DNA from 2 places in the Kribbella sp. CWNU-51 genome. Region 2 is predicted to be linked to the other one. Evidence: predicted binding sites of a transcription regulator. Region 2 holds the regulator's gene; the other holds the start of a gene.
The links. Region 2 encodes HrcA, which represses chaperone genes, less so after heat shock. Its sites were predicted from a motif close to TTGGCACTCGNNNNNNNCGAGTGCCAA; they were not measured.
Positions count from the first base shown of each region.

Region 1: a site for HrcA is predicted at 13,297-13,323, ahead of groES (co-chaperone GroES). Genes of this name have one in related genera too.

Region 1 is NZ_JBSXMZ010000003.1:14,618-33,839, reverse strand. Features, by position in the region: gene ACXC9Q_RS01255 (GMC oxidoreductase) at 1-859, opposite strand, end outside; gene ACXC9Q_RS01250 (succinic semialdehyde dehydrogenase) at 936-2,528, opposite strand; gene ACXC9Q_RS01245 (hypothetical protein) at 2,654-4,105, shown strand; gene ACXC9Q_RS01240 (TIGR03086 family metal-binding protein) at 4,152-4,712, shown strand; gene ACXC9Q_RS01235 (hypothetical protein) at 4,709-5,110, opposite strand; gene ACXC9Q_RS01230 (acyl-CoA thioester hydrolase/BAAT C-terminal domain-containing protein) at 5,133-5,510, opposite strand; gene ACXC9Q_RS01225 (GuaB3 family IMP dehydrogenase-related protein) at 5,563-6,669, opposite strand; gene guaB (IMP dehydrogenase) at 6,699-8,210, opposite strand; gene ACXC9Q_RS01215 (hypothetical protein) at 8,363-9,703, opposite strand; gene shbA (RNA polymerase sigma factor ShbA) at 9,696-10,307, opposite strand; gene ACXC9Q_RS01205 (N-acetyltransferase family protein) at 10,494-10,949, opposite strand; gene groL (chaperonin GroEL) at 11,068-12,687, opposite strand; gene groES (co-chaperone GroES) at 12,869-13,165, opposite strand; gene ACXC9Q_RS01190 (class I SAM-dependent methyltransferase) at 13,619-14,779, shown strand; gene ACXC9Q_RS01185 (alpha/beta hydrolase) at 15,119-15,841, opposite strand; gene ACXC9Q_RS01180 (GNAT family N-acetyltransferase) at 15,862-16,311, opposite strand; gene tsaD (tRNA (adenosine(37)-N6)-threonylcarbamoyltransferase complex transferase subunit TsaD) at 16,308-17,360, opposite strand; gene ACXC9Q_RS01170 (GNAT family N-acetyltransferase) at 17,357-17,806, opposite strand; gene tsaB (tRNA (adenosine(37)-N6)-threonylcarbamoyltransferase complex dimerization subunit type 1 TsaB) at 17,803-18,468, opposite strand; gene tsaE (tRNA (adenosine(37)-N6)-threonylcarbamoyltransferase complex ATPase subunit type 1 TsaE) at 18,470-19,222, opposite strand, start outside.
Region 2 is NZ_JBSXMZ010000024.1:184,735-197,282, forward strand. Features, by position in the region: gene ACXC9Q_RS26420 (PhoH family protein) at 1-858, opposite strand, end outside; gene ACXC9Q_RS26425 (SigE family RNA polymerase sigma factor) at 1,265-1,774, shown strand; gene ACXC9Q_RS26430 (Gmad2 immunoglobulin-like domain-containing protein) at 1,851-3,005, shown strand; gene ACXC9Q_RS26435 (sensor histidine kinase) at 3,033-4,442, opposite strand; gene ACXC9Q_RS26440 (response regulator) at 4,442-5,131, opposite strand; gene ACXC9Q_RS26445 (hypothetical protein) at 5,151-5,372, opposite strand; gene ACXC9Q_RS26450 (hypothetical protein) at 5,372-5,788, opposite strand; gene ACXC9Q_RS26455 (ArsR/SmtB family transcription factor) at 5,883-6,212, opposite strand; gene ACXC9Q_RS26460 (16S rRNA (uracil(1498)-N(3))-methyltransferase) at 6,295-7,011, opposite strand; gene dnaJ (molecular chaperone DnaJ) at 7,012-8,154, opposite strand; gene hrcA (heat-inducible transcriptional repressor HrcA) at 8,183-9,205, opposite strand; gene ACXC9Q_RS26475 (Gfo/Idh/MocA family protein) at 9,312-10,415, opposite strand; gene ACXC9Q_RS26480 (ThuA domain-containing protein) at 10,400-11,041, opposite strand; gene ACXC9Q_RS26485 (MBL fold metallo-hydrolase) at 11,267-12,037, shown strand; gene ACXC9Q_RS26490 (NCS1 family nucleobase:cation symporter-1) at 12,142-12,548, shown strand, end outside.

The DNA.
Region 1 (19,222 bases), on a different contig from region 2:
CGAGCCGGTCCGACAGTCGGGGCAGTTTGCCCTCGTCCCGCAGCCGGTGCAGGAGTTTCGCCGTACCCAACGCCGAAGCAGCGAAGACGACCTGACCTGCGGTGAACCGCCGCGTGCTCTTCCGATCCGAGGTACGCCGGGTGTCCACGGCGTACCCGCCGTCCCGCAGCGGCTCCACCGAGGTCACGGTGGTCATCGGGAAGACCTGGGCGCCGGCCTGCTCGGCGAGGAAGAGGTAGTTTTTCGTCAGCGTGTTCTTCGCGTTGTGCCGGCAGCCGGTCATGCACTCGCCGCAGTCGATACAGCCGGTACGACGCGGGCCGGCGCCACCGAAGTACGGATCGTCGACCTCGACACCTGGCTCACCGAAGAAGACGCCGACCGGGGTCGGGTGGAATGTCTCCCCCACGCCCATGTCGTCGGCGACCTGCTTCATCACCCGGTCCGCCGGCGTGAAGCCCGGGTACGTGGTGACGCCGAGCATCCGCTTCGCCTGGTCGTAGTACGGCGCGAGCTCGTCCTTCCAGTCGGTGATGTGCGCCCACTGGCGGTCGGTGTAGAACGCGGGCAGCGGCTCGTAGAGGGTGTTTGCGTAGACCAGGCTGCCACCGCCGACTCCGGCGCCGGACAGGATGATCACGTCGCGCAGCGCGCTGATCCGCTGGATGCCATACCAGCCGAGCTTCGGCGCGAACAGGAATCGCTTGGTATCCCAGGAGTTCTTTGCGAACCCGGCGTCGTCGAACCGCGCTCCGGCCTCCAGGACAGCGACCTTGTAGCCCTTCTCGGTCAGCCGCAATGCGCTGACGCTGCCACCAAATCCCGAGCCGATGATGACGACGTCATAGTCGTAGCTCATGCACGTCCTCGCTTCGCTCCGGGCGCGCATGAGGCGCAAATCACACTGTGTTGAATGATGACTTCGCTTCGCTCAGTCATGCGCGGCCCAGCTTCTTGAGGATCCGCAGTGCGCCGGTCATCAGTTCGGCGTACGTCTCGTCGGACAGGCCGTGTGAGGCCGCGATCGGCAGCAGGCGCTGGGTGGCGATCGCCTGCGAATCGACGTACCGGCGGATGCCTTCGGCGCCCTGGCGGCGGCCGAGCCCGGATGCTCGCATGCCACCCATCGGGGTGTCGATCGATCCGAACGTCGCCCCGTAGCCCTCGTTGACGTTGACCGTGCCGGCCACCAATTGCGCGGCGATCGCCCGGCCGCGGCGGCCGTCCCGGGTCCAGACGCTCGCGTTGAGGCCGTACTCGCCCTCGTTCGCCCGCTGGATCGCCTCGGACTCGTCGGAGAACCGGTAGATCGACACGACCGGCCCGAAGGTCTCGTTGTCGAAGCACTCCATCGCCGGGGTCACCCCGGACAGCACGGTCGGCTCGTAGAACAGCGGGCCGATGTCCGGCCGGGCCTTGCCGCCGACGAGCACCGTGGCGCCCCTCGCTCGTGCGTCGTCGACATGCCGGGACACGGTCTCCAGCTGGGCCTTCGAGATCAGCGAACCCATGTCCACGTCCCAGCCGGTCCCGGCGGACAGCCGGATCTTCTTCACCCGGTCCACGAACGCCGTGACGAACGCGTCGTACACCTGGTCGGCCACGTACAGCCGCTCCATCGAGACGCACAGCTGGCCGGCGCTCGCGAAGCAGGCCCGGACAGCGCCCTCGGCGGCGCGGTGGATGTCGGCGTCGCGGAGGACGAGCATCGGGTTCTTACCGCCGAGCTCGAGGCTGCAGCCGATCAGCCGCTCGCCGGCCTGCCTGGCGACCAGCCGGCCGGTCCTGGTCGAGCCGGTGAAGCAGATGTAGTCGGCGTTCTGGATCAGGGCGCCGCCGACGGTCGGGCCGTCGCCGTTCACCGGCTGCCACGCGTCCCGCGGCAGGCCCGCGTCGTACAGCAGCTCGATCGCCCGGAGCGCGGTCAGCGGGGTCTGGCTGTCCGGCTTGTGCACGATCGTGTTGCCGGCCAGCACCGCGGGCAGACCGTCGGCCATCGCCATGCTGAGCGGGTAGTTCCACGGCGAGATGACGCCGACGACGCCCTTCGGCACGAACCGCTGCTCGGCCCGGGTAAGGATCGGGAAGATGCCCAGCTTGCGCTGCGGCTCGAGCAGCTCGGCGGCCTTGCGGCCGTAGTAGCGGGCGGTCAGCGCGACGTGAGCGACCTCCTCGAACGCCTGCTTGCGGGCCTTGCCCGACTCCCGGATGACCAGGTCGACCAGCTCGTGGCGGTGATCCAGGACGAGGTCGTGGTACCGCAGCAGGATCGCGGCCCGCTCGGCGAGCGGCACCCGGCGCCAGGTCTGCTGGGTCCTGCGGGCCGTCCGGATCGCGGCGATCACGTCGTCCGGGCTGGAGACCGGCAGGTCCGCGATCGGCTGACCGGTCGCCGGCGCGTACGACGTCCGCGTGCCGGCCGTCGCCCGCAGCAGCCCCGAGAGCCGCCGGATGACCGACTGATCGGTCGCGTACGACGCGGTCGGGTCGAGCTCGGGGTCAGCCGGAATCGAGGTCTGCTCGCTCATTCATCCAGGCTACCTGCCGGTAATAGCCATGTCAGCAGTGCAACTCGGTCGTGTCAGGACTGAGAGTTCCGGGCGTTTGACCACTAAGCTGATCGGCTGAACCTGCGAAGGGGTGGAACGTCGAGATGGTGGACAGCGGGGGGCTTTGGACGCCTCCTGAGGACGAGCTCGGTGAGGCGCTGCAGACAGCCCAGGTGCTGATCGAGGAAGGCCGTGCCGACGAGGCCGGACCGTACCAGCAACGCGTCATCGAACTGGCCAGGGAGCGGGCCGAAGGGCACCCGAACCACTACGAGGCCAAGCACCTGATGGCCGCGACCCAGTACGAGCTGGCCGGCTCGCTGAACGCATCCGGCCGGCACGAGGAAGCACTGGCCGCGCTGCACGAGGCCCAACTCGGCTACACCGAGCTCAGCGACGCCGGCGTCCTCGACGCGACCTCCTTCCTGGCCGACGTGCGGGCCCGGCGGGCGATGACCCAGGCACATCGCGGTCACGGGGCGACCGCCGTACTGGAGATGGACGGCGCGGTGATCGCGTACGGCCAGCTGGTCGGCGGCGTCGACGGATTGAAGCACCAACCGGACTTCGCCCGGGTGCTCGCGATGAACGCTCTCATCCTGCGGCGGTACGGCGATCCCGCGCTGGCGGTGGCGTCCGCGGACGCGGCGACCCAGCTTTTCCTGCAGCTGGCCGACCAGATCAACGAGAGCCCGCAGTCGCTCTCGTACGCGCGCTATCTGTGTACTGCGACAGCCGTGTCGGCCGACGTCCATGCCGCCGAGGGCCGGCTCGACCTCGCGCTGGAAGCCGACGAGATCGGGCTGACCACGGCTGACACCCTCGCCGACTCGGACTCCACGACCGACATGCGCACGCTGGTCGGGGCGCTGACCAGGAAGGGCAAGCACCTCGGCATCGTCGGCCGGCTGATGGAGGGCGAGGCCTGCCTGCGGACGGCGTTCGACACCGACCCGGAGACGGCGAACCGGGTGACCGAGGAGCTGGACCGGGGTCTGCCGCTCACATTGGTCGCCGCGCTGGAGAACGCGGAGATCAAGCTCGGTCCGTTCGAGCAGTACCACCGGCTGCTGGCGCTGAGCGAGCCCGCGCCAGGGATGACGCTGGCGACCGTGTCCGGCCGGACCGACCCCGAGTCGGCGGCCGTCCGGGCGACCGAGCTGGCCGAGCTGATCCCGCCGTTGTTACTGCAGGACGTGGACACCGCGCTGACGCTGGGCCTGGAGGCGCACTACCTGTTCGCGATCTCGTCCGAGCGGGAGTCGCACCGGATGCGGTACGAGACGAGCACCTACGTGCCGATCTGGGCCCAGTTGCTGCTGGAGATCTCGGAGGCGTACTACCAGGCCGGGCGGACCGACATCGCCCTCGACCTGGGCGGCTGGTGCGCGGAGGTCGCGACCGCGCTGATCCCCTTCACCGACGACGACAAGGTGATGAAGGACCTGGCCGGCTCCTGCTACCGCCACCACGGCGACCTGCTTGCTGCCAGCGGTGACCTGACCGCCTCGCAGCAAGCGCACGAGGCCGCCGAGCAACTCCAGCTCGGCCGTTGACGCGCTGCCCCCGCGGGCGGACGCTGACGCTGAGAGGGGGCAGGTCATGGACGCGGTGGAACTCCACAACCGAACGGTCGGCAACTTCGCCCAGCTGGTCAGCGAAGCCGGCCCGGGCCAGTGGTCGGGCCGGACGCCGTGCGCGGACTGGGACGTCCGCACGCTGGTGAACCACGTGGTCGGCGAGGAACGCTGGACCGTGCCGCTGATGGCGGGCCGGACGATCGCGGAGGTCGGCACCTCGCTGGACGGGGATCTGCTCGGCGACGATCCCGTCGGCGCGGCCACCGCGGCGGCAAGCGCCGCGCAGGCGGCGGCCGGCGAGCCGATCGCCACCGTGCATCTGTCGTACGGCGACGAGGACGCGAGCGAATATCTGCGGCAACTGTCCGCCGATCACCTCGTGCACGGCTGGGATCTGGCGGCCGCGATCGGCGCCGACCCCCGGATGGAGCCCGAACTGGTCAGCGAGGTGGCCGGCTGGTTCGCGCAACGCGAGGACACCTACCGGTCGTTCGGCATGATCGGCGACCGGCTCGGAGGGTTCACCGACCCGGCGGACGCACTCCTCGGTGCCTTCGGCCGGGATCCGGCCTGGAAGCCCTAGGAGTCCTGCAGGTCGGTCCGCAAAGCACCGACGAACAGTCCCGCCTCGGCTTCGGTCATGCCGGTTTCGGAAACCACCAGGGCGGTCGCCTGGTGGAGTTCGCCGGCGGACTTGAGGGCCCGGGTGCGCTCGGCCAGGTTGGTGCCGGGCCGCCGGACCAGCGGCGTACCGGTCGTCGGCGGGACGTAGCGGCCGAGCCGGATGTCGTCGACGAGTTCCTTGGCCGGCTTGAGGGCGAGACCGGTGCGGTCGCGGATCAGCTTCACCGCGTGCACGGTCTTCTTGGTGGTGATCAGGAACCGCACCTGGTCCACGTCATCGGGGGACAGTCTGGCCCGCGCTGCGGCGAGGGCAACATTGTCCGTGTCCTGGCTGCTTCGTCGGCTGAACAATCCCATGCGGCAATCCTTCCAGAACCACTCAACCAGTGAGGACTCGACGCACGTCGTCCCACGCGAGCGCGCCCAGCTCACGATCGGCCTCGGGCGAACCACCGCGCGCCATCCGCTGCCCGGCGGTCTTGGGCTGCTCGCCGGGAAGCACGACCCGGTGCCCGGCCCCGGGCAGTGTCACCAGGCGCGTCTCCAGAGCACCACGCGACGCGACGATCTGCTCGGCGAACTCCACTGCCGGCCAGACCTTGTCGTCACCACCGGCCACCAGCAGCACCTCGCGGATGCGTTCCACCGGGATCCGGGCGAGCTCGGCGTACGCGTCGTACACCTTGAGGCTCTGCCGATACCACCCGGTGTAGCTCGGCGGGTCGTCGTCCGCCTTCCAGTCCGGGTCGAACGGCACGAACGGCAGCGGTTCGCCCTGCCACGTCCACGCCGACCGCTGGCGCCCGTCCTCACCCGACGACGACCTCGACCCGCTGGAACTCCTTGAGCTCCGTGTAGCCGGTGGTGGCCATCGCGCGCTTCAGGGCGCCGACCAGGTTCATCGTGCCGTCCGGGACCCAGGACGGGCCGAACAGGATCTGCTCGAGTGTCCCGGTGACGCCGACCTCGACCCGCTCACCGCGTGGCAGGTCCGCGTGCCAGGCCTCGGCACCCCAGTGGTACCCGCCGCCCGGTGCGTCGCTCGCGCGGGCCAGCGGCGAACCGACCATCACCGCGTCCGCACCGCACGCGACCGCCTTCGCCACGTCGCCGGACCGCCCGACCGAGCCGTCCGCGATCACGTGCACATAGCGACCGCCGGACTCGTCCATGTAGTCCCGACGCGCCGCGGCCACGTCGGCCACCGCCGACGCCATCGGCACCGCGACGCCGAGCACCTTCCGCGTCGTGTGCGCCGCGCCACCGCCGAAGCCGACGAGTACGCCGGCCGCACCGGTCCGCATCAGGTGCAGCGCGGCCTGGTGTGTCGCGCACCCGCCGACGATCACCGGTACGTCGAGGTCGTAGATGAACTGCTTCAGGTTGAGCGGCTCGGCCTGACCGGACACATGCTCGGCGGAGACCGTCGTACCGCGGATGACGAACAGGTCGACGCCCGCGTCCACGACATGCTTCGCGAACTGCTTGGTCCGCTGGGGCGACAGCGCGCCGGCCACCGTGACACCGGAGTCGCGGATCTCCTGCACCCGCTGGGAGAGCAGCTCGGGCTTGATCGGCGCCGAGTAGATCTCCTGGAGCCGGTGCGTCGCCTGCTCTCGGGTGATCGAGGTGATCTCCTCGAGCAGGTTGGTCGGATCCTCGTACCGGGTCCACAGACCCTCGAGGTTGAGCACGCCGAGACCGCCGGCCTTGCCGATCGCGATCGCGGTGGCCGGTGACATCACCGAGTCCATCGGCGCGGCCAGGATCGGCAGCTCGAACCGGTACGCGTCGATCTGCCAGGCGACCGAGACCTCCTCGGGGTCACGCGTCCGGCGCGACGGCACGATCGCGATGTCGTCGAACGCGTACGCCTGCCGGCCCCGCTTGGCGCGGCCGATCTCGATCTCGGTCATCTGATGTTCCTTACCGGTTACAGGCGGTGTCAGCGGCCGGAGTAGTTCGGCGCCTCGACCGTCATCTGGATGTCGTGCGGGTGGGACTCCTGCAGGCCGGCGGAGGTGATGCGGACGAACCGGCCCTTCTCCTGCAGTTCGGGGACGGTCCGGGAGCCGCAGTACCACATCGACTGGCGCAGACCGCCGATCAGCTGGTGCGCGACCGCGGAGAGCGGGCCCCGGTACGGGACCTGGCCCTCGACGCCCTCGGCGATGAGCTTCTCGTCGCTGCCGACGTCGCTCTGGAAGTAGCGGTCCTTGGAGTACGACTTGCGCAGGCCGCCGGACTGCATCGCGCCGAGCGAGCCCATCCCGCGATAGGCCTTGAACTGCTTGCCGTTGATGAACACCAGGTCGCCCGGCGACTCCTCGCAGCCGGCCAGCAGCGACCCGAGCATCACGCTGTCCGCACCGGCCACGAGCGCCTTGGCGATGTCACCGGAGTACTGCAGGCCGCCGTCGCCGATCACCGGCACACCGGCCGGCTTGCAGGCCAGGGACGCCTCGTAGATCGCGGTGACCTGCGGTACGCCGACGCCGGAAACGACCCGCGTCGTACAGATCGAGCCCGGTCCGACGCCGACCTTGACGCCGTCCGCGCCCGCGTCGACCAGTGCCTGGGCGCCGGCTCGGGTCCCGACGTTGCCGCCGACGACGTCGACACCACGGGTGGCCGGGTCGGCCTTGAGCTTGCGGATGATCTCCAGCTGGGCCTGGGAGTGACCGTGTGCGGTGTCCACCACGAGCACGTCGACACCGGCCTCGACCAGCGTCATCGCCCGCTTGTAGGCCTCACCGAAGAAGCCGATCGCGCCACCGACCCGCAGCCGTCCGGTGCCGTCCTTGGTGGACAGCGGGAACTGGTCGCGCTTGACGAAGTCCTTCAGCGTGATCAGGCCGGTCAGCTTGCCGGCCCCGTCGACCAGCGGCAGCTTCTCCACCTTGTGCTTGCTGAGCAGTGCCATCGCGTCGTCGGCGGCGATGCCCTGCTTGCCGGTGATCAGCGGCTGCCTGGTCATCACTTCGCGCACCGGGCGGGACATGTCGTTCTCGAACCGCATGTCGCGGTTCGTCACGATGCCGACCAGGACGCCGGCGTTGTCGACCACGGGGACGCCGGAGATCCGGTACTGCGCGCAGAGCGCGTCGGCCTCGCCGATGCTGGCGTCCGGGCCGATGGTGATCGGCTGCGCGATCATGCCGGACTCCGACCGCTTGACCAGGTCGACCTGCTGGGCCTGGTCCTCGATCGAGAGGTTGCGGTGGAGGACGCCGAGGCCGCCCTGGCGGGCCATCGCGATCGCCATCCGGGCCTCGGTGACGGTGTCCATCGCGCTGGACAGCAGCGGGATGTTCACCTCGATGTTGCGGCTGACCCGGGACCGGGTGACGGCCTCGGACGGGATGACGTCGGATTCGTTCGGCTGCAGGAGAACGTCGTCGAAGGTGAGCCCGAGGACGGCGAACTTGTCCGGAACTCCAGTGGGTGTGATGTCCATGGGTAAAACAAGCACCTTTACACGGCGAGAACGGAACCCCATCCTATCCGCGCCCGCTCAGGCTCCCGAACCGCCCGTCCACAGGGCCGCCTCGGCCGGGCCTGTGCCCGGCCGGGACCCGCCGCGCCGGCTGGTGAGCCGGCGCGGCGGGGTCACTGGAGCGGCTTGTTGACGACGTCGAGGATCTTCAGTACGTCGGCGTCGGCGGTCGAGCCGTGCGCGCGGGCGATCGCCGCGTGCTTGCCCTCGGCGTACAGGCCGGTGGAGTGCTGGCCGGTCGGGTAGACCTCCCGGACCGAACCGGTGCTGGTCTGCCCGCTCGAGTGCTTGCCGGCTGCCTGAACGCCGCTGCCGAGGAACTCCTGGGCGCTCTGGTTCTCGACCGCAGCCCCGCTCGCCGTCGGCAGGATCGGCGCGAGGACGTTGTCGAGCAGCCCGCCCAGCGGATCCGGCACGTCGACCGACGGCGTGTCGACCGGCGGCTGCTCCTGAGTCGTCCCGGCCGGGTCCGTGCTGGACTGATCGGTACCACTCGTGTCACCCGGCTGCGTGGTGCCGGTGTCCGACCCCGTGGTGTCACCCTGACTCGTGTCACCGGTCGGCGCAGTCGTCGGGTTCCCGGTCCCAGTGTCCGTGCCGGTCTCAGTGTTGCCGGTGCCGGTGTCCGGCGCGCTGGGCGGATCGGACGGCGTTGCCTCCGGCGGCGTCGTGGTCGTCGGCGGGTCGGCCGGCACCGTGGTGGCCGGTGGGTCGGTCGGCTCGCTGGCCGGCGGGTCGGTCGGCTGGGTAGCCGGCGGGTCGGTCGGCTCTGTGGTCGGGTTGGACGTCGTGTCGTCGCCCGTCTGCGTCGGCGCCTGGGTCGTCTGCGTGACCGGCGGGTCGACCTTCGTCACCGTCGGCTGCTCGATGATCTTCGGAATCGCCCGCTGCAGCACGTCCGGCGTGTCGCTCGGCAGCACGGCGGCCGGCGGAATCGGCTGCTCCCGGACCACCCGGTCCTCGGCCGCGATCTTCGCGTCCTGCCGCAGCTTGTAGTCCTTGGCGACCTTGACGATCTTCGTCTTGTCGACCACCGGCATGCCGTCGAGCTGTTCCTTCGGGAAGCTGGTCTGCGGGCGGACCGCGTCGACCATCTTCTCGATGACCTTCTCGTACGGCGACAGCGGGTCGCCGTTGACCGCGGCGGCCACCCCGGAGACCGACAGCGCGGCCACCGCGGCGACACCCAGCGCCAGACCGCGCGCCGCCACCTTGCGGGCGAACGGGTCCGTGATCGGGTTCAGTGCGGCGCAACGCGCCAGGAAGCTCTCCGGATCGTCGATCGTCTCCACGGGGAGTTCGTCTTCGACCTCCACCGCCAGCCGCAGCTCGGCCAGCAGCGCAACGGCCGGGTCATGCTCCCCCGCGCTCCGCGCGGGCTCCCCACCAGCGGCCAGCAGGTCGAGCAGTGCGTCATCGGCGTCGATCGCGTCCAGGTCGAAACGGTCAGCCATGATGCCCCTCCCCTGCTCCTCGTCCCTCATGCCCCACATACCCCCTGAGCGTGTTCAACGCTCGATGCTGTGCGACCCTCACCGCCCCCGGTGTCATCCCCAGTGCCCGGCCGGTCTCCTCGGCTGACATCCCCGCTACCACGCGAAGCCGCAGGATCTCGCGGAGCTTCTCGGGCAGTTTGTCCAGCAACCCCATGATGTGCTGGACCTCCGAGCTCCGGACCGCGTGCTCCTCCGGAGTCGGCGACTCGTCCGCGCCGTCCGGCAGGTCCGGCGTCGAAACGTCGGCCACCGCGAACGCACGCTGGGCATCGGCGACCTTGCGGGCCGCGATGCCGTAGACGAAAGCCTCGAAAGGCCTCCCCTCGTCACGGTACCGGCCCAGCGCGCCGAACACCGCGACACAGACTTCCTGCGCGACGTCGTCGACCATGTCCGCGCCGCCGGGATACGTCCACAACCGGGACCGTACGTATCGGTGCGCGACGGCGCGCACCCTGGTGAGCAGGTCGTTGAGAGCTGTGCGGTCCCCGTCGCCGGCCAGCGCGGCAAGATCCCTGAGCTCGACCCGGTCGTGGGTGTGCGGTACTTGGACCTCGGTCACCCCTCGCCCCCTCGTGTCGGCCGGTCAGCCTGAAAGATGATATGGCTCTCACCTCTCGTTGCCTAGTGGCAATTCGTGAGCATTTTCAGATTCTGATCACGATCTGTCACTACTCGCCCGTACGGTACCCGGACCGGAGGATCGACGTCCGAGTTTGAGACGGCAGGACGGCGTCCCGTGAGACATTCAGCGCGGTGCGTCGAAGTGGAGGACCGCCGATGCGTGGTCGCCGCCCCAGTCGATCGGGGTCCGGCCGGTCTCCCGCCACCCCGCACGCCGGTACAGGGTGACGGCCGCACCGCGGTTGTCGACGACCTCGAGCGACAGCTTCCGCCCGAGGTCGGCGGCGGTCTTGACGCAGTGGTCCAGCAGTTCCCGGCCGATGCCCGCACGGGTCGCCTTCGGGTCCACGAACAGCCGCTCCACGGACGCTCCGTCAGCCCCGTTCGCCGTCAGCGCGACGTGCCCAACGACCCGGCCGTTGCTCTCAGCAACCCAGCAGCCGAGCCCGTCATCCGGTGTCAGCCACTTGCGCGCGTCAGCAGGCCAATTGATCGGATACCCCGCCAGCTCGTGCACGTCCCGCAGCAGGCCGACGCAAACGTCCAGGTCCTCGTCAGCGCGTTCACGAATCGTCGCCACGACGTCATCCCACCAGATCGCCGCGCCACCGCATCTTCCGCCCCGAACAGAACACCGCCCGGCGGGTCCGAAGACCTGCCGGGCGGTGCGGTGTGTTTCTGGTCCTGCTACCTGAGGATCAGTGGCCGTGACCGTGGCCGTGACCGGCCGCGGCGGGCTCCTCTTCCTCGGGCTTGTCGACCACCAGGGTCTCGGTGGTGAGCAGCAGCGCGGCGATCGAGCCGGCGTTGGCGAGCGCGGACCGGGTCACCTTGACCGGGTCCAGCACGCCCTGGGCCAGCAGGTCGCCGTACTCGCCGGTGGCGGCGTTGAATCCGCTGCCGACCTCCAGCTCCGCAACCTTCGCGGTCACCACGTAGCCCTCGTAGCCGCCGTTCTCGGCGATCCAGCGCAGCGGCTCGACGATGGCCTTGCGGACGATCCGGACTCCGGCGAGCTCGTCGCCGTCGAGGTCCAGGCCGTTCTCCAGCACCGAGGCGGCGTGGACGAGAGCGGAGCCGCCACCGGCGACGATGCCCTCCTCGATCGCCGCACGCGTCGCCGACACGGCGTCCTCGATGCGGTGCTTCTTCTCCTTCAGCTCGACCTCGGTGGCCGCGCCGACCTTGATCACGCAGACGCCGCCGGCCAGCTTGGCCAGCCGCTCCTGCAGCTTCTCCCGGTCCCAGTCGGAATCGGTGCGCTCGATCTCGGCCTTGATCTGGTTGACCCGGCCCTCGATGTCGTCGGACTTGCCGGCGCCCTCGACAACGGTGGTGTTGTCCTTGGTGACCACGATCCGGCGCGCGGTGCCGAGCACCTCGAGACCGACCTGGTCCAGCTTGAGACCGACCTCGGGGGCGATGACCTGCGCGCCGGTGAGCGCGGCCAGGTCCTCCAGCATCGCCTTGCGGCGGTCACCGAAGCCCGGCGCCTTGACGGCGACGGAGGTGAAGTTGCCGCGGATCTTGTTCACCACCAGGGTGGACAGCGCCTCGGCCTCGACGTCCTCGGCGATGATCAGCAGCGTCTTGCCGGACTGCACGACCTTCTCCAGCAGCGGCAGCAGGTCCGCGATCGCGGAGATCTTGCCCTGGTTGATCAGGATGTACGGGTCCTCCAGCACCGCTTCGCCGGCCTCGGCGTCGGTGATGAAGTACGGCGAGATGTAGCCCTTGTCGAACTGCATGCCCTCGGTGAACTCGAGTTCGGTACCGAAGGTGTTCGACTCCTCGACGGTGATCACACCGTCCTTGCCGACCTTGTCGAACGCGTCCGCGATCAGCGTGCCGATCTCGGCGTCCCGGGCGGAGATGGTGGCGACGTGGGCCATGTCGCCCTTGTCGTCCACCGGCCGGGCGGAGTCGATCAGCTTGGCCGACACGGCCTCGATGGCCGCCTCGATGCCCTTCTTCAGGCCCATCGGGTTGACCCCGGCGGCGACGGCCCGCAGGCCCTCGTGCACCAGTGCCTGCGCCAGCACCGTCGCGGTGGTGGTGCCGTCACCGGCGATGTCGTTGGTCTTGGTGGCGACCTCCTTGGCCAGCTGCGCACCAAGGTTCTCGAACGGGTCGTCCAGCTCGACCTCACGGGCGACGGTGACACCGTCGTTGGTGATGGTCGGGGCGCCCCACTTCTTGTCCAGGACGACGTAGCGGCCCTTGGGCCCCAGCGTCACCTTCACCGTGTTCGCGAGCTTGTCGACGCCGCGCTCCAGCGCGCGCCGCGCGTTCTCGTCGAACTCGAGGATCTTCGGCATGGAAAAAACCAGTCCCTCTCTGAATGTCTTCGTGAGCAGTTCGGATCCGGTCCCGCTGTTTCAGACCGACTCCGCCCCGGCACCGGTCGTCGGCACCAGGGCGGTGTCAGTCAGGAACAGCGGGCAGGGCGTGGAACGTCCCGGCGGGTCCGCCGGGGCGCGGGCCCACGCCCTGGGGTCGTCACTTGCTGACGACTGCGAGGATGTCGCGGGCGCCCAGGATCAGGTAGTCCTGGCCGTCGTACTTGACCTCGGTGCCGCCGTACTTGGAGTAGATGACCTTGTCACCGACGGCGACGTCCAGCGGGACGCGGTTGCCGTTGTCGTCGATCCGGCCCGGGCCGACAGCGAGGATCTCGCCCTCCTGCGGCTTCTCCTTGGCGGTGTCCGGGATCACCAGACCGGACTTCGTGGTCTGCTCGGCTTCGAGCGGCGCGACGAGGACGCGGTCCTCGAGCGGCTTGATCGTGACCGACACTTGCTGACCTCCACGGTCGATTTGCTTGTCAGTGGTTCAGACTGGTCGCGCTCCCCTGCCGTCGCGGGGGTCAGAGGCCGGACCGCTGGCACCCTCGGGTGGAGAGTGCCAACACCGAATCTAGGCCGCGATTAGCACTCGGTCAACTCGAGTGCCAGACCTGATCCAGCAGCAACCTCCGGGCCGCACCCGGGCGGGTGACCGGTCAGGCACGGAATGTGGTCGAACGCTGGGCCTCCCCGTGGTCGGCGTGCGACCGTTCTGTCAACGGCGCACCGCCCCGAGGAGAAGCCACGGCTATCAGCTTCCCGTCTCTACCCAAGCTGTCCGGCCGTACTGTCGCAGTCCTGGCCGCGATCGGTGCGCTCGCCGTCGGAGTGGTCGCCGCGCCTGTACTCCTCCGCCACCCAAAGCTGGAGCAAAGGCTGCTCTAGTCCCCTCTAAGGTTGCGGGGTGACAGTCACCGCGTTGCTGGACGGGCCTGGCGCTGAGGTGCTCGCCGCTGCCTGCGCGGACTACCACCCCGGCCGCGAGCTCCAACTAGTCCAGAAGCTCCGGCGGCGGTACGACGCGTCACTCGTGACTGCTGCTGTCACACAGGCGTCGCTGCGCCACCGCGCCGTCGCCAAGTTCGGTGCGGATGCTGCGCGGATGTACTTCACGCCGGACGGTCTGGAGCAGGCCACCCGGACCACTGTCGGTTCACACCGTGCCGCACGCATCGCAATGACGTTGCCGGGTGCCAGCGTGGTCGACCTGGGCTGTGGCATCGGCGGCGATCTCGTCAGCGCAGCCCGCGCCGGCCTACGAGTCACTGGTGTCGAACGCGATTCGGAGACCGCGGCCACGGCCCGCGCCAACCTGGCCGCTCTCGGTCTGCCCGGTGAGGTTGTTGTCGGTGACGCCGAGTCGACTGAGCTCACGCCGTACGACGTGGTGTTCGCGGACCCGGCGCGGCGGGCGGATGGCCGGCGCGTGTTCGACCACAACGCCTATTCGCCGCCATGGTCGTTTGTCACTGGGCTCCTGCAGCGGACTGCGTGTGTGAAGGTCGCACCGGGCATCCCGCATGACGCCGTACCCGATGGGGTCGAGGCGGAGTGGGTCAGCGACGCCGGTGAGGTGAAGGAGGCGGCGCTGTGGTCTGGCGCGCTGTACGCCGGGGTCGCGCGGCGGGCGACGCTTCTGCCCGGCGGCGTGAGCGTGAGCGAGGCACCGGAAGCTGAGAGTGGTCCGGTGGGTCAGTACATCTACGAGCCCGACGGAGCCGTGGTGCGAGCTGGGCTGGTGACCGCTGTGGCTGCCGCGGTCGACGGGTGGTTGCTGGATCCGCGCATCGCCTACGTCACCGCACCGAAACTCGTGCCGACCCCGCTGGCGTCGGCGTACCAGGTGGTGGAACAGCTGCCGTACAAGGAGAAGGCGCTGCGGGCGTGGGTTCGCGCACAAGGCATCGGAACGCTGGAGATCAAGAAGCGCGGGGTCGATGTCGATCCGGCCCAGCTGCGGAAGAAGCTCGCCCCGAAAGGCTCTGCCACCGCGACGCTCATCATCACCCGGATCGGCCGGGACGCGGTCGCCTATTCCTGTCGTCGCATCGGACTTGCGTTCTGAGTGTATTCGAACATATGATCGATCTCGCGTGCGGGTCCCCGGATGACCTGCCGGTGGGCGAGGTGCTGCGTCCGCTGCCGCACTCACCGGGGGCCCGCCACTAAGGCTCGACATGCGGTTGAGGAGCCGCGCGTCGAACGACGTACGGAGTGAGGTGCCGTACGTCGACTGGGCGTCACGCGGGTGCAGTCAGGCGTTCATCTGGGTTCGGCAGAGTGCTGGGCAGAAACCGGTTGGCCGCTGACCGTTCACCTGGGGAGCAGGCGGCGCACTAGCCCCAGGTCTCTGCCCGCTGCCGTGCCCTTCCCCGCACTGCAGCCGCAGCTCCGCGTTCGCAGCTCAGCCCGCCTGGAAGCGTGCCACCACCGGGAAACGCAAGCGTGCCACCGCGATGGACCCGACCGCAGCCGGCACTGAAGACCTACGCTCGTACTCAGGCAGCGGCTCCGCATCCCCAGCAGCTGAAGGGGTTCTGGTCGACGGGGTGCTGAGGGCGTCGTGGGTGAAGGCGGCGACGAGGGTGTTCCAGTCGGCGGGCCGGTGGAGCATGGTGTGGGTTTCCGCGGCGACCGAGTACACGGTGACCGGGGTGCCGGCGGCGCGGAGGCGGTTGGCGTAGGCGGTGGTGGCGCGAGGGTCGGTGATGGTGTCGAGAGTGCCGTGGGCGAAGGTGACCGGGGCGCGCAGCGCGGTGAGTGGTTCGCCGTCGGGGAGCCACGGAGCCAGAGCCAGTACGCCGGCGACCCGGGGATGATCGCCCGCGGCGACGACCGCGCGGCCGCCCATCGAGTGGCCGATCAGGACGACCCGCTGGATCACCGGAGGAAGCTCGTCGAGGACAGCGCGGAGATCCGCGGCGGAGTCGGCGGCGTCGCCGTTCCAGCCCCGGTAGCGGTAGCGCAGCAGGCCGACCGCAGCAGTAGGGACGGCTGTGCGCGCGGCTGCCGCGAACGGCCACATCCGGAGGAGGGCAGAATTCCAGAGGTACGGGCTCGCCTGAGAGTGCTCCCTACCGCCATGCGCCAGTACGACGAGATCCGTCGCACCAGCTGGGTGCCACACCAGGTCCACCCCGGGCTGGATCACGGGGGGCCGTACAGGTCGGCGGCGTCGTGGCGGATGGCCATCATGCTGCTCGGGTCCGCGAGTTCGCTGAAGCCGTAACTGCGGTAGAGCTCGTGCGCATCCGCGGTCCCGAGCATGAAGCGTCGTACGCCCTTCAGTTCCGGGTGGTCGACCAGCGTGGACACCACGAACCGGCCAAGTCCGTGCCCTCGCCACTCGTCCAGCACGAAGACGTCCGCGAGCCACGCGAACGTCGCGCGGTCCGTCACCGCGCGAGCGAAGGCGACCATCGCGCCATCGGCCGCGTACACACCCATGTTCAGCGAGCCCGCGATCGACCGCGCCACCACCTCACGCGGGATCCCCTTCGCCCAGTACGACGTACTCAGGAACCCCTGCACGACGTCCACATCGATCCGCGAGACATCGTCGTCGGCCTCGAACCCGTCCGCCCCCGTCCACCTCACTTGTTCAGCACCTCCGTGATCGGCATCGACGAGTCTGCCGGCAGCCCCAGCGGCGACGGCGCCTTCCCGGCCCGGACGAGTTCCGAGCCGAGCGCCGCGACCATCGCGCCGTTGTCGGTGCACAACCCGGGCCGCGGCACGCGTACGGCGATGCCCGCCGCAGTGCACCGCTCTTCCGCCATCGCGCGCAGCCTGGAGTTCGCCGCGACCCCACCACCGATCAGCAAGTGCTCGAACCCACGGTCCTTGCACGCGTCGATCGCCTTGCGGGTCAGCACGTCACACACCGCCTCCTGAAACGCCGCGGCGACATGATTGACCGGCACGTCCTCACCATCGCGACGCCGCGCCTCGACCCACCGAGCCACCGCCGTCTTCAGCCCGGAGAACGAGAAGTCGAACCGATGCCGTTCGAGATCCCGCTGCGACGTCAGCCCGCGCGGGAACGTCACGTACAGCCTGTCGCCGCCGTCCCGCGCCGCTTTGTCGACATAGGGACCGCCCGGGAACGGCAACCCCAGCACGCGAGCGACCTTGTCGAACGCCTCCCCCGCGGCGTCGTCGATGGTGCTCCCCATCGGCACGACGCCGTCGGTGATGTCCTCGACCGCGAGCAGCGACGAGTGCCCACCGGACACCAGCATCGCGACACAGCCCTTCGGCAGATCGCCGTGCTCCAAGGTGTCGACAGCCACGTGTGCGGCCAGGTGGTTCACGCCGTACAACGGCTTGTCGAGCGACAGCGCCAGCCCCTTGGCCGCGGCCACTCCGACCAGCAGCGCGCCGGCGAGCCCTGGTCCGCTGGTGACAGCGACGGCGTCGACATCGGCCGGCTTGATCCCCGCGGTCTCGCACGCCCGCCGGATAGTCGGGACCATCGCCTCCAGGTGCGCCCGGCTCGCCACCTCCGGTACGACGCCGCCGAACCTCGCGTGCTCCTCGACACTGGACGCGATCGCGTCGGCGAGCAGCGTCTGCCCGCGGACGATCCCGACCCCGGTCTCGTCGCACGACGTCTCGATCCCCAGAATCAGGGGCTCTGTACTCACACTTCCTCCCGCCACCGCATGATCACCGCATCCTCGCCACCGGCGTAGTACCCACGCCGCCGGCTGATCTCCTCGAACCCGAAGCCCTCGTACAACCCCAGCGCCGAATCGTTGCCCGCAGCAACTTCCAGCAACACCGTCCGCCCGGCGCACCGTGCCAGCGCTGCGGTCATCAACTGCCCGCCGATCCCGGTACAGCGCTCGGCCGGCGACACCGCGATCCGCAGCAACTCCACCACGTCCAGCGCGACCGGCGGCACCAGGAGTACGGCGTATCCGACCACGGAGCCCTCGTCCGCGACCAGGATCACCCGATCCTCGGACAACCGGTCGAACTCGGTCGCCCACGCGACCGTACTCCACGCCGCCGCGCCGAAGCACACCTCGTCCAACGCGACCAGCGCGGGCAGATCATCCGCCCCAGCCGCGCGAATGGCTGGTCTCACTTGGGCAGCACGCTCTTCGGGCCGGCGGACATCGTCACGTCCGGCCGGCGCAGGTACAGCGGGTCGGGCGCGACGACCTCCAGCGTGCCGGTCGCCACCCCAACGGCCAGCACCTCGGCCGACGGATATTCGGCGACAGCGACATCGGAGACGCCGAGCGCGTCGGCGTACAGCACGGCACCGCGGCCGATCACTGGCAGGCCCGACAGCACGTGCGCGACCTCGGCCGGACGATCCACCGCCGGCCCTTCGAGGCGACGCCGGCTCCCGTCCGCGGCCGGGCCGTCGTACAGCGCCCAGTAGATCTCCTTGCGCCGCGCGTCCGTCGCGACCGCCACGGGCAGGGTCAGCGACGACTGCCGCGCCAGGATGTCGAGGCTGCACACCCCCGCGACCTCGATCCCGAGCACGTCGGCCATCGTCCGCGCGGTCACCAGCCCCACCCGCAATCCGGTGAACGGACCGGGCCCGACGCCGACCGCGATCCGGGTCAGGTCGCGCGGCGTCACGCCCGCGGTCGCGAAGGCGTCCGCGATCGCCGGGGCCAGCAACTCCCCGTGCCGTAAGGCGTCGACGGTCGTGGACGAGGCGAGGATCTCGCCGTCCGGTGACGCCAGCGCGACGGTGACGGCAGCACTCGAGGTGTCGAAAGCAAGCAGCATCTCAGTTCGTCTCCAGTACAGATACGCGGACACCGGACGCCGCCCAGCGCGGACCAACCGGGGTGATCCGCAGCTCGCGCGTCTCGTCGGTGTCGTCGTCGCCACGGGTCACGACAATGTCCAGCCGGTCCGGCGCCAGCGCCTCGGCCAGGCCGTGACCCCACTCGACCACGGTGACCGCGTCCTCCAGACTCGCGTCGAGGTCGAGGTCGTCCAGCTCGGCGAACCCACCGAGCCGATAGGCATCCACGTGCACCAACGCCGGACCGCCGGCCAGTGACGGGTGTACCCGCGAGATCACGAACGTCGGCGACGTGATGGAACCACGCACCTTCAGCCCCGCGCCGAGCCCCTGGGTGAACGTCGTCTTGCCGGCCCCCAGGTCACCGGACAGCACGAGTACGTCGCCCGCCCGCAACTGCCCCGCGAGCTCCTCGCCGATCGCCTGCATCTCGTCGGCCGTCGGCACGGTGAGCTCGAGCGGCATCGCCTTCGCGTAGATGAGGTTGTGGTCCTGCTGCTCGACCACCGAGTACCCACGCCGCCGCCAGAACTCCACGGTGTCCGGCAACTCGACCCGCGCGATCAGGTTCACCCGGCTCACACCACGCCGTACGGCGGCCTCCTCGGCGCAACCCACCATCGCCGACGCGACGCCGTGGCCCTGGTGGCGCGGGTCCACCGAGACGCAGCGCAGGGTGAGCACGTCACCGGTCTGCTTGAACAGCAGCGCGCCGGCCGGTGCACCGTCGAT
Region 2 (12,548 bases):
CCGGACCACGTCGTGCGAGGTCAGCCGGCAGAAGGTCAGGTCCTGGACACCCTCGAGGATGTCCTGCACGACGCGCAGTCCGGAGTTGGTGCCGCTCGGCAGGTCGACCTGGGTGACATCGCCGGTGACCACCATCTTGGAGCCGAAGCCGAGCCGGGTGAGGAACATCTTCATCTGCTCCGGCGAGGTGTTCTGCGCCTCGTCCAGGATGATGTAGGCGTCGTTCAGGGTCCGGCCGCGCATGTAGGCCAGCGGCGCGATCTCGATCGTGCCGGCCGTCATCAGCCGCGGGATCGACTCCGGGTCGAGCATGTCGTGCAGAGCGTCGTACAGCGGCCGCAGGTACGGGTCGATCTTCTCCGACAGGGTGCCGGGCAGGAACCCGAGCCGCTCACCGGCCTCGACGGCCGGCCGGGTCAGGATGATCCGGGTGACCTCCTTGGCCTGCAGCGCCTGGACCGCCTTGGCCACGGCCAGGTACGTCTTGCCGGTACCGGCCGGGCCGATGCCGAACGTGATCGTGTTCTTGTCGATCGCGTCGACGTACCGCTTCTGGTTCAGTGTCTTGGGCCGGATCGTGCGGCCGCGGCTGGACAGGATGTTCTGGGTCAGGACATCGGCCGGGCTCTCGACCGTGGCGGACTTGATCATCGCGATGCTGCGCTCGACCGAGTCGGCGGTCAGCCCGTGCCCGGTGCGGATGACCGCGATCAGCTCGTCGATCAGCCGCTCGGCCAGGGCCAGCTCGGCCGGCTCGCCGTTCAGCGTGATCTCGTTGCCGCGGACCATGATGTCGGCGGCGAACTCCTTCTCGACGATGCGGAGGAACTCGTCCCGGGCTCCGAGCAGGGCCACCATGTCGATGCTGTTCGGCACGACGATCTTGTGCGACGCCTGCGTGCTGTCGGCGGGGTTCGATCGGGACAGCTCATCGCGTCCGCGGCCGTTCGCGCGCGCCTCCGGTTCGATACTGCGTGGCCTGGACAGCCTGTTCCCTCCTGATGCCGGTGAAGTAATCACCCCATGCTAGCCGCCCCCACCGACACCCTCACTCGTAATTCACCCGGACACGCTCAGTGACCACAGTCCGCCCCGGTCATGGGGCCTCCCGCCCTGGACTGAGGAGCGCAGGGAGCGAAGCGACTGGAGCGACGAGGGAAGGGCGGGAGGTAGAGCCCCATGACCGCAAAAGTACTGTCAACCTGGAAGGTGGTTGCCGCGTCTTCGTGTCGTGGCTCAACCGGCCGTGGTGTACGAAGAGTGCGTGACACATGAGTCCTCGTGGGATGCCGACGAGGCGCTGACGGCTGTCTATACCGCGCACTACACGTCGCTGGTTCGCCTCGGCGCCTTGCTGCTGCGCGACACCGGCACGGCGGAGGAGATCGTGCAGGACGCGTTCGTCGCGATGCACGGCCGCTGGCACCGGCTGCGCGACCCCCACAAGGCGCTCGCGTACCTGCGCACCGCGGTGGTCAACCGCTGCCGCTCCCGCCAGCGTCACCTGGTGGTCGTCGACAAGCACACCCCGCGCACCCTCCCCGACGAGCCGAGCGCGGAGCAGGCGGTACTGCGAACCGCCGAGACCGACCGGGTCATCGAGGCGATGCGCACCCTGCCGGAGAAGCAGCGCACCGTCATGGTGCTGCGGTACTACGGTGACCTCTCGGAGGCCGAGATCGCCGACACGATGGGCATCAGCCGGGGATCCGTGAAGAGCCATGCCGCGCGGGCGACCAAGTCGCTCCGCCAGGTCCTGGAGCAGAGCGTATGAACGTGCGGAGCGAGTTCATCATCAAACACAGGACGACTTGTGCCTCAGCCGCGCCCGGAGCGAAGCGAGGACGCGGATGAGTGACCATCCGAACGAGCCGTTCGACGAACTGATGCGGCGGGCCCTCTCCGAGGAGGCGGACCGGATCGAACCGGCCGACGCCCTGCCGGAGATCCGCGCCCGCGCGCACGCCCAGCGCCGGCCCGCGGCCCGGCGGCCCTGGCTCCTGACCGTCGGCGCGGCGGCGGTCGGCACCGCCGCGGCCATCGGCGCCTTCGCCGTTTTCAACGGCAACCAGAACTCCGCGAACGACGGCGACGCGGTAGCCGGCCCTGGCACGACCACGACCGCCACCGGAGTCCCGTCCGCAAAATCCCCGGCCACCATGCCCAGGCCATCCGCCCTGCCGACCGCCGCCACCCTCCCACCGAGCACAGGCCCCGCGCCGACCGTCGCCCCCACGGAGCGCGGCAAGCCGGAGCAGGCCGTCAAGAGCACGCTCGTACCGGTCTACTGGCTCGGCAACAGGACCGGGACCCAGGCCGGTGCCGACCCGACGCCGATCGTGAAGGCAAAAGCCGTCAAGCTGTACCGCACCTGGGCGAAGGTCAGCGGCCGGCCGGCCGAGCAGGCTGTCCGGATCATGACGTCGAAGGCGCCGTCCGACCCCGACTACTACACGGTCTGGCGCGGCGCCGAGGTCAACGCCGTCACCCGCACGGATGGCGTCGTGACGGTCGATTTCAAGGAGCTCCCGGCGGCGTCGCTCGACCCTGATGTCGCGCACGTGGCCGCGCAGCAACTGATCTACACCGTCCAAGGTGCCCTCCACAACAGCACCGAGCCGGTCCAGATCACCCGCCGAGGCCGCGCCGGCGCCAAGCTCTTCGGCCAGATCGACACCAGTACGCCGCTAGGCCGCGCCCAAGCCGCTGACGTCCAGGCACTCGTGTGGATCGACTCCCCGGTCGACGGCGAGACCATCGCCGGCCCCGTCACCATCCAAGGCACCGCAAACGCCTTCGAGGCAACCGTCAACTACCAGGTCACAAACCTGAAGACCCGCAAGACATCGAAGAGCGTCGTCAACACCAAGGAAGGCCAGAAGTTCTCGCCCTTCCTCATCGAACTGAAACTCACCCCCGGCCCCTACCAGATCGACGCCTACCTCATCTCCGAGGCCGACGGCACCATCTCCGACTCCGACTCCAAGTCGATCATCGTCAAGTAGTCGGTTGGTGGAAGTCGTCGATCATCGTCAGGTAGTCGGGAGCTGGATGGTGAAGGCGGCGCCGCCTTCGGGGGCGGGGGCGGCGGTCAGGGTGCCGCCGAGTCTGGTGATGAGGCCGTGCGCCAGGGCCAGGCCGATGCCGGAGCCTACTGGGCGGCGGCCGCGGTACTTCTGGTTGAGTACGCCGCGTTCGAAGGCGACGGCGTAGTCCTCGGGGGCCAGTCCAGGGCCCCCGTCGCGGACTTGGATCGCCACCACACCGGGACCGGGCTGGGTGACTGACATGGTGAGGTGGGCGCCAGGCGGGGTGACGCGGAGGGCGTTCTCGGCCAGGCCGTCGAGGACCTGCCGGATTCGGCGGGGGTCGGTGTTAGCCACGGCCGGCATGGGCGGCAGGTCGAGGCGGAAGTGCACACCTTGGCGCTCGCAGCGCACCCGCCAGACCTCGGCGCACGCGCTGAGCGTTTCGCGCAGATCCACCTGGGCGAGATCGAGCTGGAACTGGTCGGCCCCGATCCGGGCCAGGTCCAATAGGTCGCTGACCAGCCGCTCGAGCCGTTGCGACTCCTGCTGGATGACCTGCCCGGCGTGCCGCGGATCCGTCGCCACTCCATCGGCAAGCGACTCGGCGAACCCATGGACGGCGGTCAGCGGAGTCCTGAGCTCATGCGAGACCGACAGCAAGAACTCCCGCTGCCGCTCCTCACTGTGCTGCAAGGCAACCGAGAGCTCATTGACCGCCTGCGCCACTTCAGCGACCTCAGCCGGTCCCTCAACCGGTGCACGCAGATCCCGTCGCCCCTGACGCATGGCCGCGGCGACATCCGCCGTACGACGGAGTGGCCGGCCGAGCAGTCGGCCGAGGAGAGCGCCGGCGAGCGCCGCCACCAGCAGACCGGCGCCGAGCGCGAACAGGATGTTGCGGATCAGGATCCGCTGGGTATCCGCCGCCAGCCGCACCGGCTCCACCAACGCGAAGCCGGAGCTCTCGCCGATGCCGCGAGCTTCGACCAGATAGTCGGTGCCGTCGACGCTTACCGTGGCCGAGATCCGTTGCGTACTCCCGATGTCGTTCAACCCTGCCGTGGTCGCGGCTTGGATGGACCGCTGATCCGTCGGCTGGATCCGGCTCCGGGGCAACAGGATCACCACCACGATCCCCTGCCCACGCACCACCTGGGCGACCCGTCCGAGCCCCACCGTTCGCGACCCCGCACCGCGCTCGTCCACCTGACTGGCGATCACATCAGCTTGTGCGGCCAGCGAGTCCTGCAACACGTTCTGAGCCGACCGCCGGGCCAGCCCTGCCATCACCACGCCCGCCACCAGCACGGCGATCCCGGCCACCGCCACGCAAGCGACCACGATCCGGGTCGCCAGTGATCCCCGCCCGACCTCGTCTCCAGCTGAGCGGAGATCGTGCGGCACGGACGCCATCAGTCGAGATCCGCGGCGTACCCGACGCCGCGGACGGTGCGGATGGGACTGGACGATCCGAGCTTGGCCCGGAGCTGAGCGATGTGTACGTCGACCGTCCGCGTCCCGGCCGACGCCTGGTAACCCCACACCGAGCTCAGCAGCTCATCCCGCTCGAACACCCGCCCCGGCCGCCGGAACAACTGCGCGAGCAGATCGAACTCGGTCGAGGTCAGACTCACCTCGGCGTCACCGGCCCACGCCCGCCGCCGACTCACATCAACCCGCACCGCGCCTACCGACAGCACGTCTCCCGCAGGCAACGTGCCGGCCGATCGCCGCAGTACAGTCCGCACCCGCGCGGCCAGCTCGCGCGGACTGAACGGCTTGGTGATGTAGTCGTCGGCGCCGAGCTCGAGGCCGAGCAGCCGGTCGACCTCGTCGTCGCGCGCGGTGACGAACAGGACCGGAGTCCAGTCCCCCGCCGCGCGCATCGTCCGGCAGATGTCCGTGCCGTCGCGTCCCGGCAGCCCGATGTCGAGGATCACCGCGACGGGATGCAGCCGGCGCCAGGCGGCCAGCGCGGCCTCTCCGTCGGACTCGACCTGTACGCCGAACCCGTCACGCCGCAGGTACAGCGCGATCACCTCGGCGATCGCCGCCTCGTCCTCCACGACCAGGACCAGCCCGCGAGCGGCTGCGGTCATCATCTGCTCCTGGAGTGCCTGCTCAGGGTGAGCCGTCTGCTGCCAGCTCGCCATCGATCGCGTCCAGGGTAGACCCGATCCCCGCCAACTCCTGCTCCGGTGACCCCACCTGCTGAGTGGCCGCCGGAGCAGGGGCGGGCTGTCCGGTTCCCTGCTGACCGGACTGCTCGGCGGAGTTCCCACACGACGACAGTCCGATCACGATCGCCGCCGTACCCGCGAGCACGACCAGGATCTTCCGCATCACTTCGCGACCTGGCAGTGCTGGGACTTGAAGGTCTCGAGCTTCGTCTTCATCGTGCCGAGCTGGGTGAGCCGCTCGGACCGGCGATCGGCCCGCTTCTGGAGCTGGGCGGCGATCTTCTCGTGCCCCTTGGCCTTCTGCTTCTCGGCGCGCGCCTTCAGCCACGCGACCGAACCCTTCACGTCCGCGCCGCCGCTGATCCGCTTCGCCAGCTTGTCGCGGCGCTCGATCAGCTTCGGCAGCTTCTCGGCGCACAGCCGCTGCGACTCCTCCGGGCTGAGCGTGACCTGCTTGTACGTCGGAGTCGGCGTCGGACTCGGATCGGCCGACGCAACCGTCGTACCTCCGACCAGACCGCCCACCAGTAGGACGGCCGACGTACCCACCGCCACCGTGCCGCGCACAGACCTGCGCATCTCTGCACTCCTCGTTCTCGGTCAACCTGACGAGAACGACTCTCCCCGAACCCCGTTCGAGGACCATCGGCGCAATGTTCGGACTCTGTAAGGATCAGTCCGCGCGGTCGATGGTCGCGGCGAGGAGGCCGGGGAAGGCCTGGTCGAATTCCGGGCGGCGGAGGCGGTTGAGGCGGCGGGCGCCCTCGTCGCGTTGCTCGATCAGGCCGGCGGCGCGCAGTACGGCGAAGTGGTGGCTGCGGGTCCCCTTCGTCACGGGCAGATCGAAGGTGCCGCAGGCACGGGTCCAGTCGTCGTGCCCGGCCAGGTCACGCAGGATCGACCGGCGGACCGGGTCGGCGAGCGCGTCGAGCGCCGCCTGCAACGGCACCTCGGCCGGGTCGGCGTGGCTGAGCGCGCGCGTTCGAGCGGATTCCACAGCCATCAGTGCTCGATCCTCGTCGCACAGTAGTGTTCGGTTGCCGTCCAACAGTCTAGGTCGTCTCTGGCCTGCGGACAGCGCGCGGTCAGGTCCAGCGCGAGCGCGCGAGGAGCGCGGCAGCCGCGGCGACCCCGGCCGTCGAGGTGCGCAAGACGGTGTCGCCGAGCCGGACCGGCTCGACCCCGAAGGCAGTCAGCTCGTCCGGGGCAATGCCACCCTCGGGGCCGATCACGATCACGACGTCGCCGTCATCAGGTACGTCGAGGGCAGCGAGCGGGACTGTGGCTTCCTCGTGCAGCACGACCGGCAAAGCGGCAGCGGCGAGCAACTGCGCGACCTCGGCGGTGGAGGCGATCGGCGCGACCTCGGCGAACCACGACCGCCGCGACTGCTTGCTCGCTTCGAAGGCCCACGCCTGCCACTTCGCGAGCGTCTTGGCGACCCGTTCCGGGTTGGCGCGGAACTGACTCCGCTCCGCGTTCCACGGCACGATCACGTCGGCGCCCACCTCGGTGAGCATCTCCACCGCGAGCTCGGCCCGCTCCCCCTTGGGCACCGCCTGCACCACAACTACCCGCGGCCGCGGGCCCGGCACACTCCCCCGCTCATCCACGGAGACAGTCACCCCAGCCTTGCCGGCAAGAACCACCAGCCCTTCGGCCCAGGCCCCGCGCCCATCGGTCAACCGAACCCGCTCACCGGGCCCGATCCGCCGAACCACAGCCGCATGCCGGCCTTCGGTTCCTTCCAGGGTCAGCTCGTCGCCGTCCAGCTTCTCGGCGAAGAAGACCGCGACTCCCATCTAGTGGGCGCCGAAGGCGTCGCGGAGCCGGCCGAAGACGCCTTTGTGAGCGGCTTGGACGTGGCCTTGCGGGCGCTCCTCGCCACGGGACTCGGCGAGTTGCCGGAGCAGGTCGGCCTGGGAGTCGTCGAGCTTGGTCGGGGTCTCGACGATCACCTGGACGATCAGGTCGCCGCGCCCCGCGTGCCGCAGCCGCGGGACACCGCGGGCCGTGAGCGTCTGCGCGGTGCCGGACTGCGTGCCCGGCCGGATCTCCAGCGGGGTCGTCTCGCCTTCGAGGGTCGGCAAGTCGATCGTGGTGCCGAGCGCCGCCGCCGTCATCGGCAGCGTCACCGCGCAGTGCAGGTCGTCGCCGTTGCGGGTGAAGATGTCGTGCGGTTCGACCTCGATCTCGACGTACAGGTCGCCGGCCGGGCCGCCACCGGGGCCGACCTCGCCCTGGCCGGACAGCTGCACCCGGGTGCCGCTGTCGACGCCGCCGGGGATCTTCACGGTGACGGTACGGCGGGACCGGACGCGACCGTCACCGGCGCACTCGACGCACGGGTTCGGGATGGTCGTGCCGTAGCCGCGGCAGTTCGGGCACGGCCGCATGGTCCGCACCTCACCGAGGAACGACCGCTGCGTGTGGGTGACCTCGCCCCGGCCGTGGCAGATCTCGCAGGTGACCGGCTCGGACCCGGCCGCCGCGCCGGACCCCGAACAGGTCGGGCACAGGACGGCGGTGTCGACCTTGAGTTCCCGGGTCGTCCCGAACGCCGCCTCGGCGAGGTCGATCCGCAGCGGGATCAGCGCGTCCTGGCCACGCCGGGTCCGCGGCCGCGGCCCGCGGGTCGCCCCGCCGGTCTGGCCGAAGAAGGCGTCCATGATGTCGGTGAAGGTGAAGGCCTGACCGAACCCACCGGCTCCGCCGCCCGCGCCGGCGGTTGCGAACGGATCACCACCGAGATCGTGCATCTGCCGCTTCTGCGGGTCGCTCAGCACCTGGAACGCACGGCCGATCTCCTGGAACTTGTGGTGCGCGTCCTCGGAGTCGTTCACGTCCGGGTGGTACTGGCGCGCCAGCTTGCGGTACGCCTTCTTGATCTCGTCCGGTGAAGCGTCACGGCTGACGCCCAGGACGGCGTAGTAATCGGTGCTCATACTCCAGACCAGGGGTTGAAATCGATAGTCATGAGTCAGCCAGGATCTGGCTGACGTAGCGCGCGACCGCCCGTACGGCGCCCATCGTGCTCGGATAGTCCATGTGGGTCGGGCCGACGATGCCGAGCGTGGCCAGCGCCTCCGACTTGGACCCGTACCCGGTCGCGACCACCGAGGTGGTGGCCAGTTCCTCGTACGGGTTCTCGTGCCCGATGCGGACCGTCAGGGTCTGCGGGTTGGTCGCCTCGCCGAGCAGCTTGAGCAGGATGACGTGCTCCTCCAGCGCCTCCAGCACCGGCTTCACGTTGCGCTCGAAGTCGTCGCCGTACCGGGTCAGGTTGGCCGCGCCGCCGACCGCGATCCGCTGCTCGCCGCCCTCGTCGGTGAACGCTTCCATCAGGGTGGTCACGATCGCCGCCACGAGGTGGCGGTCCGACGGCTGGAACGCCTCCGGAACGCTGGCCAACGAGGTCGCCGCCTCGGTCAGGCGCTGCCCGGACAGGGCCGTGTTCAGCCGGGACCGCAGGTCCGCGATCAGCTGCTCGTCGACGTCGTGCGGCGGCTCGACGATCCGCTGTTCGACCCGGCCGGTGCTGGTGATCAGGACCAGCAGCAGCCGGCGCGGGGTCATCGTGACGACCTCGATGTGCCGGACGCTCGACCGGTTGAGCGACGGATACTGCACGATCGCGACCTGGCGGGTGATCTGCGCGAGCAGCCGGACGGTACGGCGGACGACGTCGTCCAGGTCGACCGCACCGGCCAGGAAGGACGTGATCGCCTTCTTCTCCGCCGGGGACAGCGTCTTGACCGTGCTCAGCTTGTCCACGAACAGCCGGTAGCCCGCGTCGGTCGGGATCCGGCCGGCGCTGGTGTGCGGCTGGGTGATGTACCCCTCCTCCTCCAGCGCCGCCATGTCGTTGCGCACGGTCGCCGGCGACACCCCGAGGTTGTGCCGATCCACCAGCGTTTTGGAGCCGACCGGCTCGTGGGTCGCCACGTAGTCCTCGACGATGGCGCGCAGTACATCCAGCTTGCGGTCGTCCAGCACGCGCACCACCCTCTCTCAGCGTCGACCCTTGGCACTCCAGCGCTCAGAGTGCCAGTCTACCGAGCCGTAGTAGCTCGCACCGACGCGTTGCGGCGTGGGACGGGTCTCAGGCGGACTCGGGCGACGCCCCCAACGGTACGGCGGCCGGGCGGCCGACCGTGCTCGCGACGTCCACCGGCTGGTCCTGGGCGGCCGCTTCGAGGAGTGACTCAAGTACGTCGAGCACGTGGTAGGCCAGTGCACCGTCGGCCCGGTGTGGCTCACCGGTGCGCAGCGCCCGCGCCATGTCCGCGACCCCGACTCCCCGGCCGGCTCCGGCGTACCCGCCGCTGACCGGGACCTCGGTCCAGTCACGGTTCGTGGCCGTGGCGATCTCCACAGTGCCGTCGAAGCCGTTCGGGTCTGGCACCGACACACTGCCCTCGGTCCCGTGCACCTCGATCCGCGGCAGCCGTGTGGCCCAGATATCGAACGACATGAACACAGTGGTCAATGCACCCGACTCGTGCTCCAGTACGCCGGTCACGTGCGTCGGCACCTGGACCGGGAAGGTCTCGCCGGCCCGCGGACCGGTGTGGATCTTGCGCTCCTCCTTCGACCGACCGCTCCACGCGGTGACCCGCCGTACCGGACCGAGCAGGGTGACCAGGCTGGTGATGTAGTACGGACCCATGTCGAGGACGGGACCGCCGCCGGGCTGGTAGTAGAACTCCGGAGCCGGGTGCCACAGCTCGTGTCCGGGCGTGACGAACGACGCAGTCGCAGCATGCGGTACGCCGATGTCGCCGCGGTCGATCACCGCCCGCGCCGTCTGGGTGCCGGTGCCGAGCACAGTGTCCGGTGCGCAACCGACGCGCAGATTGTTGGCAGCGGCGTACTTCAGGAGGGGCTCGGCTGCGGCGCGGTCCACTGCCAGCGGCTTCTCGCCGTACACGTGCTTGCCTGCTTCGAGGGCGGCCTGGTGGACCGGCGCGTGGGCGGCGGGGATGGTCAGGTTGAGCACGATGTCGACGTCGTCGGCGGCGTACAGCTCCTGCGGGGACAGCGCCCGGATGCCCGGGTTCTTGTCGGCGATCGTCTGGGCGCGGCTGACGTCCAGGTCGGCGACCGCGACCACGTCGACGCCCGGCAGCTTCGCCAGGTGGTCCAGATACGTGCCGGAGATGACTCCGGTGCCGACGATGCCGATGCCGGTCACTTGCTCGCCCACAGCAGCCCCCGCTCGATGATCGTGCGCACCTCGGGTACCTCGAGGTCGTCCAGCTTGTGGCCGACGGTGCAGACGAAGACCTTGCCCTCGCCCCAGGTCCGGGTCCAGACGGCCGGCATCACCGCTCCCTCGATCCACGGGTAGTCCGGGTGCGACTGGAACGTCGTGGTCGCCAGCACCGTGTCCGTCGGGTCGTAGTGGATGTAGTACTGCTCGGTGTGGACGTCGAAGTGGGTGATGCCTTCCACGATCGGGTGCTCGGCGACCACGTCGACGCGGTAGTCGGTGAAGCCGTGCGGGTGCGAGATGAACTGCCCGCCGACGATGAAGTTGTAGTCCGCGCTGTTCCGGAACGAGTCCGCGATGCCGCCGTGCCAGCCGGCCAGGCCGGTGCCGTTCCGGATCGCCGCGTCCAGGCCCTTGACGTGCTCGGCGGGGATCTCGCTCATGGTGACGCACTGCAGCACCAGGTCGACACCGTCCAGGTTCAGGTAGCTCTCGGTCGTGTCCGAGACGGTGACCTCGTAGCCGTTCTCCCGCAGGTACGGGATGAACAGGTCGGTCGCCTCGACCGGGGAGTGACCTTCCCAGCCGCCCCGGACCACCAGTGCACGTCGTGTCGTCAAAACGTCCGCCCTTCGAAAGTTTTCGGAGCAGCGCCGAAAATTGCGAGCCGCCACCGTGACAGTAAGCCCGTCCCGGGCCGCCTTCAAGTCCGATTCCGCTTCCTGGATCAGGCGGCCGTCTGGATCAGGCTGCCGTCTGGATCAGGCGGCCGTCTGGATCAGGCGGCCGTCTGGATCTGGCGGCCGTCGGCGAGGGCGATGTGCTGAGCAAGTAATGTCGGCGCCATGACTGAGTGGGTCGAGGTCGGAGACCGGTGCTGGGTCCGGCGGTACGACGAATGGGACCTGAACATCGGCCTGGTCGCGGGGACCGGCGGCGCACTGCTGATCGACACCCGGGCCACGACCGAGCAGGCCGTGGAACTCCGTGACCACGTCCGCGAGGCGACCGACGTACCGGTGCGCTGGGTCGTCAACACGCACGCTCACTTCGACCACGTCGCCGGCAACAGCGTGTTCGATCAGGCCGAGGTCATCGCGCACGAGAACACCGCCGTTGCCGCGAAGCTGACGGCCACCACCTTCTCCGTCGCGAAGGTCGTCGACCTCGGTGATCGCCGGGTCGAGCTCCTGCACCTGGGCAACGGACACACCGACGGCGACGTGGTGGTCGTCGTACCGGATGTGGACGTGTTCTTCGTCGGCGATCTCGTCGAGGAGTCCGCACCTCCGTCGTACGGCGACGATTCCTATCCACTCGAATGGCCCGAAACGCTCGACCGTGTGATCGGCCTGCTGTCGGACACCGCGAAGATCGTTCCAGGACATGGCGCCGTCGTGGATGCGGAGTTCGTCCGCACCCAGGCCGGCGATCTGGGGACGGTCGCCAACACCATCTCGGGGCTCCATTACGCCGGCACCTCGCTCGACGACGCGCTGCAGCACACCGACGGCTGGCCTTGGCCGCTCGAGAAACTGCAGGACGCGATCAAGCGCGGTTACGAGGTTCTCGGCACCCCGCGCCGACCGACGCTGCCGCTGCTCGGCCCCGGCTGATCGCCTGAAGGCGCTTTGTTGTAGTTGTCCGTTGACAGGACGTCACGTCGTACCGCACGTTGTTCCGAAGCGGAACGTCCTCGACGGATCGGGTGGTGGGGCCAATGACCACGACAGAGCAGACCGTTCATTCCGATGGGCGGGTCGAGCTGAGCGATCAGGACGCGATCGCGAACAGCCCGTACGCCAACGCCGAACTCGCGCCGACCCGGTTGCCCGAGCGGACCTGGACGACGTACAACTACGCCGCCCTGTGGATGGGGATGGCGCACAACATCCCGAGCTATCTGCTGGCGGCCGGCCTGGTCGCGCTCGGGATGAACTGGCTGCAGGCGTTCCTCACGATCACCCTGGGGAATCTGATCGTCCTGGTCCCGCTGCTGCTGAACAGTCATGCGGGGACGAAGTACGGCATCCCGTTCCCGGTTTTCGCGCGCGCCTTCTACGGCATCCGCGGCGCGAACTTCCCGGCCTTGCTGCGGGCCTTCATCGCCTGCGGCTGGTTCGGCAT